3 regions of the Salinispora sp. H7-4 genome follow, and region 1 is predicted to be linked to each of the others. Evidence: riboswitches for the same ligand, from Rfam matches in the RefSeq annotation. Region 1 holds a riboswitch; each other region holds the start of a gene.
The links. A riboswitch is a leader RNA that binds a small molecule or an ion and turns the genes downstream of it on or off. The one in region 1 is predicted to bind cobalamin.
Positions count from the first base shown of each region.

Region 2: another riboswitch for cobalamin. It lies ahead of H0524_RS05770 (energy-coupling factor ABC transporter permease); the one in region 1 lies ahead of H0524_RS23960 (ABC transporter substrate-binding protein).
Region 3: another riboswitch for cobalamin. It lies ahead of cobN (cobaltochelatase subunit CobN); the one in region 1 lies ahead of H0524_RS23960 (ABC transporter substrate-binding protein).

Region 1 is NZ_JABZED010000076.1:6,851-10,080, reverse strand. Features, by position in the region: gene H0524_RS23965 (M14 family metallopeptidase) at 1-1,043, shown strand, start outside; cobalamin riboswitch at 1,105-1,250, shown strand; gene H0524_RS23960 (ABC transporter substrate-binding protein) at 1,331-2,266, shown strand; gene H0524_RS23955 (iron ABC transporter permease) at 2,300-3,230, shown strand, end outside.
Region 2 is NZ_JABZED010000004.1:121,295-124,524, reverse strand. Features, by position in the region: gene H0524_RS05780 (radical SAM protein) at 1-436, shown strand, start outside; gene H0524_RS05775 (class I SAM-dependent methyltransferase) at 433-1,245, shown strand; cobalamin riboswitch at 1,349-1,521, shown strand; gene H0524_RS05770 (energy-coupling factor ABC transporter permease) at 1,550-2,230, shown strand; gene H0524_RS05765 (energy-coupling factor ABC transporter substrate-binding protein) at 2,227-2,544, shown strand; gene cbiQ (cobalt ECF transporter T component CbiQ) at 2,546-3,230, shown strand, end outside.
Region 3 is NZ_JABZED010000004.1:56,826-60,055, reverse strand. Features, by position in the region: gene H0524_RS05460 (hypothetical protein) at 66-410, shown strand; partial or broken gene H0524_RS05455 (IS110 family transposase) at 477-736, shown strand; gene H0524_RS05450 (HAD domain-containing protein) at 759-1,238, shown strand; cobalamin riboswitch at 1,357-1,487, shown strand; gene cobN (cobaltochelatase subunit CobN) at 1,868-3,230, shown strand, end outside.

The DNA.
Region 1 (3,230 bases):
CGAGCACCTACCGGGGCCCGTCGCCCTTCTCCGCCCCGGAGACCGATGCGGTGCGCGACTTCGTGGACAGCCGGGTCGTGGGCGGAGTCCAGCAGATCAAGGCCAACATCGACTTCCACACCTACTCCGAGCTGGTGCTCTGGCCGTTCGGCTATACGTACAGCAACACCGCCCCGGGAATGACGGCCGACCAGTACAACACCTTCGCCACCATCGGCGGGGAGATGGCGGCCACCAACGGCTACACCCCGCAGCAGTCCAGTGACCTCTACATCACCGACGGCAGCAGCATCGACTGGATGTGGGGGGCGCACGGGATCTGGGCGTACACCTTCGAGCTGTACCCCGGCTCCGCCGCGGGCGGCGGCTTCTACCCACCCGACGAGGTCATCCCGGCGGAGACCGCCCGCAACCGCGAAGCCGTGCTGCTCCTCTCCGAGTACGCCGACTGCCCGTACCGGGCGATCGGCAAGGAGGACCAGTACTGCGGCGGTGGCGGCGGCGGGGAGACGGTCTGGGCGGACACCTTCGAGACCGCGACCGGCTGGACGATCAACCCCAACGGCACCGACACCGCCACCACCGGCCAGTGGGAGCGGGGTGCCGCCCAGGCGACCAGCTACTCCGGCGCCAAGCAGCTCACCCCGTACGCGGGCGGTAACGACCTGGTCACCGGCCGGCTCGCCGGCTCCTCGGTGGGCACCCACGACATCGACGGCGGCGTGACCAGCGCCCGCTCCCCGGCGGTGGCCCTGCCCTCGAGCGGCACGCTGACGCTCTCGTTGGCCTGGTACCTGGCGCACTACTCGAACGCCTCCTCGGCCGACTACTTCCGAGTCAGCGTCGTGCACAGCGGCGGCACCACCACCCTGCTCAACCAGGCCGGGGCGGCGACCAACCGCAGCGCCTCCTGGTCGGTGGCCAACCTCGACCTGACGCCGTACGCCGGCCAGTCGATCCAGATCCAGGTGGCGGCGGCGGACGCCGCCGGCGGGAGCCTCGTCGAGGCTGCCGTCGACAACGTCACCATCACCGTTTCCTGAATCCGGGTGGGGGCCCTGTCCCGCGGGGCCCCCACCCCACCTCGTCACACGTCTGCGGCCCTCCGGGCGCCGGCCCGACCGTGCGTTACGGTGCTACCGACCATCCCGCAGCGAAGCCGGTGAGAAACCGGCACTGTCCCGCAACTGTGATGCCCCGGGTCATCCCGGGGACGAGTCAGGTCGCCTGCGGTCGGTCGCGATATGCGCTCTCGAGGAAGGGCGCCTCGTGGACGGGCGCCTCGGTCCCTGTCGGCGAAGCAGCAACTCCTCGACCGACAGGAGGCCCGATGTCCAGACGTACCCCCCGGTTCCTCACCGCGGCTCTCGCGGTGGCCGCGCTCGCGCTCGGCGGCTGCGCCGAGAAGACCACCGACTCCCCCGCCGACAACGGCGCGTCCAGCGCCGCGACCTTCCCGGTAACGGTTGGCTCGCTGACGCTGGAAGAGCAGCCGGAGAAGATCATCTCGCTGTCGCCGACCGCCACCGAGATGCTCTTCGCGATCGGGGCGGGGCCGCAGGTCGTCGCGGTCGACGACAACTCCAACCACCCGGCGGAGGCACCGCGGACCGACCTCTCCGGCTTCCAGCCGAACGCCGAGGCGATCGCCGCCCACAACCCCGACCTGGTGCTGCTCGCCAGCGACCAGAACAAGATCGTGGACCAGCTCACCACGCTGAAGATCCCGGTCTTCCTCACCCCGGCTGCGGTCACGCTGGACGACACCTATCGGCAGTTCACCGAGGTCGGCGCGTTGACCGGGCATCCCGGCGAGGCCGCCGACGTGGTCAGCCAGATGCAGGACGACATCGCGGAGTTGGTCGCGGACCTGCCCGAGCGGGCGGAGAAGCTCACCTACTTCCACGAGCTCGCCCCCGAGCTGTACACCGCCACCAGCAAGACCTTCATCGGCTCGCTCTACGCGCTCGCCGGGCTCGAGAACATCGCCGACCCGGCCGACGCGGACGGCGCGAGTGGCGGCTACCCGCAGCTCTCCGAGGAGGTCATCGTCCAGGCCAACCCGGACTTCATCTTCCTCGCCGACACCAAGTGCTGCCAGCAGAGCGTCGCGTCGGTCCAGGACCGACCCGGCTGGTCGACGATCACCGCCGTACAGGAGGGCCAGGTCGTCGCGCTCGACGACGACATCGCCTCCCGGTGGGGCCCGCGCGTCGTCGACCTGCTCCGCACGATCATCGAGGCGACCGCCAAGGTCCCCGCGTGACGCTGGGCTGGTGGCGATAGCAGAGGCCTCCCCATGCGGCAGGTGGTAACCCAGCGCCCCGCCGACCGCCCCACCGGCGGGCCGGCGGGGCGGTCAGCCGCGGCTCGGCCCGCCGGACTGCGGCCCCGCTGGCTCGTCGCCGGGCTGGCCGCGGTGCTGGCCGCCCTGGTGGCGGGCGTCTCCCTCGGCCCGGTCAGCCTGCCACCCGGCAGCGTCGCGGTCGAGCTGCTGAACCTCCTCCCCGGGGTCGGCCTCGACAGCGGGCTCACCGAGCGGGAGGTCGCCATCATCACCGAGCTGCGCCTGCCCCGGGCCGTACTCGGCCTGCTCGTCGGCGGATTGCTCGCCCTGGCCGGCGGCGCCTACCAGGGCGTGTTCCGCAACCCGCTGGCCGACCCGTACCTGCTCGGGGTCGCGGCCGGCGCCGGGTTCGCGGTCACCGTGGTGATCACCGCAGGCGGGGTCGGCGGGGCGGTCACCGGGCTGCCGGTCACCATCCCGCTGGCCGCCTTCGTCGGCGCGATCGGCGCGGTCACGCTGACCTACCTGCTCGGCTCCGCCGGCGGCCGAAGCCGATCACCGGCGACCCTGATCCTGGCCGGGGTGGCGGTCTCCGCCTTCCTCTCCGCCGGACAGACGTACCTGCTGCAACGCAACTCGGACAGCATCCAACAGGTCTATGCCTGGCTGCTCGGGCGGCTCGCCACCGCCGGCTGGCACGACGTACGGCTGGTCCTGCCGTACTTCCTGCTGACCGCCGTGGTGGTCCTGCTGCACCGGCGGGAACTGGACGTCCTCTCGGTCGGCGACGACGAGGCGACCAGCCTGGGCCTGCACCCGCAACGGTCCCGCTACCTGCTGATCGCCGCCGCCTCCCTCGGCACCGCCGCCGCGGTCTCCGCGTCCGGGCTGATCGGCTTCGTCGGAATCATCGTGCCGCACGCCGTACGACTGCTCGCCGGCT
Region 2 (3,230 bases), on a different contig from region 1:
ATTCATGGGCACCGACACGACCAACGTGCGCCTCGCCCAGACCGCCGCGGCGCTGGACTGTGCCGACGCCTGCGGCGTCAACCTACCCGAGGCGGTGGCGAACCTGACCGACCGGGCCTTCATGATCGTGATCCAGGACTTCCAGGACCCGTACACCCTCAATGTGCGGCAGCTGATGAAGTGTTGCGTCGAGGAGATCACCCCGGACGGCAGACTGATCCCGTTCTGCGCCTACAACTCGGTCGGCTACCGGGAACAGGTCCGCGAGCAGATGTCCGGGGTGCCGGTCGCCGACGTGGTGCCCAACGCACTCGCGCTGCGTTCGATGATCACCGACTCCCCGTACGGGTCGAAGGTCGCCCAGCGTTCCGACGGCGTCGCCGCCGAGCGGCGGGTGGCACCGGACGCCACCAACGTCGGGCGGCGGATCCGGTGACGGGGAGTGAGCCCGCAGCGGACCCGAAGGGCTGCTGCGCCGCGGTCTACGGTTCGGACCTGGTCGCCCTGCTCCTCGGCGAGGCATACCATCCCGGTGGTTCGTCGCTGACCCGCCGACTCGCCACCCGACTGGCCTTGACCGGCGGTGAACGCGTGCTCGATGTGGCGAGCGGACGGGGTACCAGCGCGCTGCTGCTGGCGTCCGAGTACGGCTGCACGGTGACCGGTGTGGACCTCGCCGGTCCCAACGTCGCGGCGGCCACCCGGGTGGCCCGGTCCGTTGGCCTCACCGACCAGGTGCGGTTTCGGCGGGGAGACGCCGAGCGGCTGGCTGTCGACTCGCACTCGGTTGAGGTGGTGGTCTGCGAATGCGCCTTCTGCACCTTCCCCGAAAAGCCCACCGCAGCGGGGGAACTGGCCCGGGTGCTGGTCCCGGGCGGGCAACTCGGGCTGGCCGATGTTGTCGCCGTCCCCGACCGGCTGCCCCCCGAACTGACCGGGTTGGGAGCGTGGATCGCCTGCGTTGCCGATGCGCGTCCCCTCGATGAGTACGTCGCCCTGCTGGCCGGCGCGGGGTTGACGACAACCCACACCGAACGGCACGACTCCGCGGTGACCACGATGATCGACCAGATCGAGGCGCGCCTGACCGTGCTGCGGATGACCGCCGCGGATCAGGCGGCGGCGCTCGGCCTGGACTTCGACCGGGCCCCGACGGTCTTGGCCGCGGCCCGGGCCGCGGTCACCGATGGTGTGCTCGGCTACGCCCTCCTGACGGCCAGGAAACCGGGAACCGGCCTGTGCTGAAGCTCTCGGCTCGTGGCGCAGCGTGGCGTTCGGTTCGCCGCAGCCGGCGGAGGCGGGTAGCGATTGGCGTGAATCGACAGCTTGCCGTCTGGGCGGGTGCCCGATAGCCTCTCGCCGTCAAGGTGCACGGGAAGCCGGTGGAAGACCGGCGCGGCCCTCGCCACTGTGACCGGGTAGTGATCTCTGACTGTGCCACTGGGCCCAACCAGGCCTGGGAAGGCTGGAGTGAACGTCGATCCGGAAGCCAGGAGACCGGCCTTGACACGGATCTCATCCACGAGGTGCTGGAAGGGAAGGTCATTCGATGCATATCGCCGAGGGGTATCTCCCTCCGGAACAGGCGGCGGCGTGGTTCGTCGTGTCCGCGCCATTCGTCGTACACGGGAGCCGGGCCCTGGTCCGGCAGGTCCGTGCAGATCCAGACTCGAAACTGCTGCTCGGCGCGGCCGGTGCCTTCACCTTCGCGCTGTCCGCATTGAAGATCCCGTCGGTGACCGGGTCGAGTTCCCACCCGACCGGCACCGGGCTGGGGGCGGTGCTGTTCCGACCGCCGGTGATGAGTGTGCTGGGCGGCATCGTGCTGCTGTTCCAGGCGCTGCTGCTGGCCCACGGCGGGCTGAGCACGCTGGGCGCGAACATCTTCTCGATGGCGATCGTCGGCCCGTGGGTGGCGTATGGGAGCTACACCATGGTCCGTCGTGCTGGCGGTGGACTGGGCCCGGCGGTGTTCGCCGCTGCGGCCCTGGGCAGCCTGGCGACGTACGGTGTCACCGTCGCCCAGCTGGCCCTGGCGTTCCCCGACCCGGTCGCCGGCGTCGGCGGTGCGCTGGCGAAGTTCGGCGGGATCTTCGCCGTGACCCAGATTCCACTGGCGATCAGCGAGGGACTGCTGACCGTTCTGGTGGTCCGCCTGCTGAGTCGGACCAGCGGGGATGACCTGCGTCGGCTCGGCCTGCTGCGCCCGGCGGCGGAGGTACGGGCATGAGGCGCTTCTCCTGGGTCAACCTGCTGTTGCTGCTCGCGGTGCTGCTCCTGGCGGTGGTGCCGCTGGCGTTCGGCCTCGGGTCGGGGGAGGAACCCTTCTCCGGCGCGGACGCCCTCGCCGAACAGGCCATCGTCGACGATCATCCGGACTACCAGCCGTGGTTCTCGCCGATCTACGAGCCGCCGTCGGCCGAGCTGGAGTCGGCGTTCTTCGCCCTCCAGGCTGCGCTCGGCGCCGGCCTGCTCGGCTACTACTTCGGTGTTGCCCGGACCCGGCAGCGGCAGCGCGACGCTGTCGATCGGCAGCGCGGTTAGCGTGTTCGCCCTCGACATCGCGGCGCACACCGGTCCCTGGCGAGGTCGGCACCCCGCCGAGAAGGCGCTGCTCGCGCTCGGGCTGCTGGTCTGTGCGGTGGCCCTGCCCACCTGGCCCGCCGCGTTCCTGTCCGGTGGTGCGGCGGCGGTGCTGCTGGCCGCCGCACGGGTGCCACTGGTCGTGGTGCTGCGGGCGGCCCGGGTGCCGCTGCTCTTCGTGGCCACGTCGACCGTCCCGTTGCTCGTGTCGATGCCGGCTCCGGCCCGACTGGCCATCGACCCCGCCGGCGTGCCGCTGGCGGTACAGACCGCGGGCCGGTCCGTGGCGGCGTTGACCTGCCTGCTGCTGTTCACCGCCACCACACCGTTGTCGGATGTCCTGCCACGACTGCACCGGCTGGGGATCCCCCCGGCGGTCACCGAGGTTGCCGCGCTGACGTACCGGATGCTCTTCCTGCTGGTGGAGAGCGTGCATGCGGTCCGACAGGCGCAGGCGGCCCGGCTTGGCTTCCGTACCTGGCGGACCGCCTACCGGTCGCTGGCCGGACAGGCGGGGGCGGTGTTCGTCCGGGCGTTGCACCGAGCGCGGCGGCTGGAGGAGGGACTGGCGGTGCGGGGCTACACCGGTTCACTCGCCGTGCAGGTGGCGGCCCACCGGGTATCGGTGCCGTTCGTCGCGGCGACCA
Region 3 (3,230 bases), on a different contig from region 1:
GGCGGCGCTCAGCCAAGGGTGGTGCACTGGAGGCCGGCGGCACCGGAGATGCGAGGAGGAGCGGCATGGGCTGGTTCAGTCGGAAGCGGTCGCGTACCTGGGAGTCTGACGGGGTGCCGACGAAGCTCGACCGGGAGGGCACCCGCGCGGACCTGGTGGCGCTGGAGCAGTTCGTCGCCAGCCGGACCGGGGTCGAGTTCTACCTGGAGCCGGAGACGACGGCGACGGACACGACGGTGGTGGCGATCGCGCACGACGGCGAGTGGATCCGCCGCCGTACCGGGTCGCCGCGGGTTGCCGCGTCACTCGCCCGCCGGCTGGCCCTGCCGCTGTACGAGGCAGCCAAGATGGGCTATCCGGAGCGGATGCGCGCCTGGAACCGGGCCCACCCGGAGCGGCGCCTCCGGTAGCCGCCGTGACCGTTACCTTTTTGATCGTCCCCACCCGGGGGCCCTCGGTCACCCGGCCCGGTATGACGATCCGGCAGCAGCATCCGCGGCGAGCACCCACCGCGAGGCGGCAACAAAACCTCAAACGAGCGTTCTTCCTCGCCGCGTTCGCAGCCCTCACCGACCCCGTCAGCCGCGCCTACTACGACCGCAAACGCGCCGAAGGCAAACGCCACGACGCCGCCCTCATCTGCCTCGCCCGACGCCGCTGCAACGTCCTGTTCGCCATGCTCCGCGACAAGATTCCCTACCAGCCAAGACCAATCGTCGCGGTCACCCCCGGCTGACCACATCAGGCAAAATCCGCAGATGACCCGGCCCCTGCTCCTGCTCGACGTCGACGGTGTCCTCAATCCCTACGGAACTGTTCAACCACCGGCCGGCTACACCGAGCACCACCTGTTCCCCGACGAGGAACCCGTCCGTGTCAACTCCGCACATGGCGCCTGGATCACCGAAGCGAGCACCGTCCTGGACGTCGCCTGGGCCACGGCCTGGAACGACGAAGCCAACCAGCTCCTCGCACCGCTACTGCACATCACCTCCCTGCCCGTGATCACCATGCCAGCCGCACCGTTCCACCCCAGCGACAAAATCCCGCTCATCGCCGCCTACGCCCAGCAACGGCCCGCGGCATGGATCGACGACCTCCACACACCCCAAGCCCACACCTGGGCCGCGACCCGCACCAGCCCCACCCTGCTGATCACCCCCGACCCAACGATTGGCCTGACCCGTGACGCCATCGACCACATCATCGTCTGGGCCAAAGCCCTCGATGCGCGTTGACAAACCCATTAGGGACACCCCCGGGGCGGCGGCTCCGGGACTGGTCGACCGCTGCTCTGCCCTCGTTTCGTTGACCGGGACGTATTGGTGTGGCAGAGTTCGCGGCCGGACGGCAGTGAAGGAAGCCGGTGTGAATCCGGCGCGGTCCCGCCACTGTCACCGGGGAGTGATCCCCCTTGTGGAGCCACGACCGTGCGTCGCGCGGTTGGAAGGCCGGGGGTGAGCGTCGATCCGGGAGCCAGGATACTTCGGCCGTCGGTGCACCCCAGGGCGTGGATACCCGAGGAGGACCCGATGACGTGTAGCGTCCCATCCATCGACAGTTGTCGCATCAGTCTGGCCGGCGGCGGTATGCCCGCCACCGGTCCGCGGCCCGACCCCGCCGCGATTGGTCCCGCTGCCGCGATTGGTTTCGCCGCCGCGACGGGTCCCGCCGCCGAGAACGTCCCTGCTGCCGTGCGGGGGGGCCGCCGTTCTCGGCCCTGCTGCCCGCGGTTGATCGCCGCCTGACGCGCGCCCGGTCGGCCCGCCCGGTCGGGTGGCCCGAGACGGTGCCCGCGAAGCCGAATCACCTCCCGCTTCACTGATCGCCCGCGCCACAACGTGGGCGTCACTCTCCGGAGTTTGCTGTGCGCATTCTGCTGCTCTCCACCGCCGACACCGACCTGCTCGCCGCGCGGGCCAGCGGGGCCGACTATCGCCTGGCCAACCCGAACCGCGTGGCCGTCGACGGCGTCCCGGAACTGCTCGACGGCGTGGACCTGGCCGTCGTACGCCTGCTCGGCGGTCGGGCCGCATGGCCGGACGGACTGGCCGCGGTCCTCGCCGCGAACGTGCCGACGGTGGTGCTGGGCGGGGAGAGCGTCCCCGACGCCGAGCTGACCGCCGCCTCCACCGTGCCCGCCGGTGTCACCACCCAGGCCCTGTCCTACCTGGTCGAAGGGGGACCGGAGAACCTGGCGCAGCTGGCCCGGTTCCTCTCCGACACGGTGCTGCTCACCGGCGCGGGGTTCGCGCCCCCCGCACCGACCCCGGCGTACGGGATGCACGGTGCCCGGTCGACCAGCCCGGACCGGCCGACCGTCGGAATCGTCTTCTACCGGGCGCACGCGCTCGCCGGCAACACCGCCTTCGTGGACACGCTCGCCGACGCCGTGGAGGCCGCGGGAGGAAACGCGGCGCCGATCTTCTGCGGCTCGCTGCGCGGGCTGACCGCCGGCGCGGGCCCACTGGAACTCTTCGCCCGCTGCGACGCGCTGCTGGTCACCGTACTCGCCGCCGGGGGCACCGTGGCCACCGACGCGGCCGGCGGTGGCGACGAGGACGCCTGGGACGTGGGCGCGCTGGCCGCCCTCGACCTGCCGGTCATCCAGGCGCTCTGTCTCACCAGCACGCGGGAGCAGTGGGCCGACAGCGACGCCGGGTTGTCCCCGTTGGACGCGGCGATGCAGGTGGCGATCCCGGAGTTCGACGGGCGGATCGTCACCGTGCCGTTCTCGTTCAAACAGCTCGACGCGGACGGGCTGTCGGTCTACGCGCCGGACCCGGAGCGCGCCGCCCGGGTGGCCGGAATCGCCGTCCGGCACGCCCGGCTGTGGCACCTGCCGAACGCCGGCAAGCGGGTGGCGGTGGTGCTCAGCTCGTACCCGACGAAGCACTCCCGGGTCGGCAACGCCGTCGGCCTGGACACCCCGGCCAGCGCGGTGCGGCTGCTCGCCGCGCTCGCCGCCGCCGGCTACGACCTCGGCGCGGCGCCCCTACCGGACGACGGGGACGCCCTCATCCACGCCCTCATCGCCGCCGGCGGCCACGACGTCGAGTGGCTCACCCCCGAGCAGCTCGCCACCGCCAGCGCACGGGTACCGCAGGAGACGTACCGGCGGTGGTTCGACCAGGTGCCGGCGCAACTGCGCGCAGACATGGTCCGCCACTGGGGGGAGCCGCCGGGCGAGCTGTACACCGACGGCGGTGGCCTCGTCCTGGCCGGCCTGC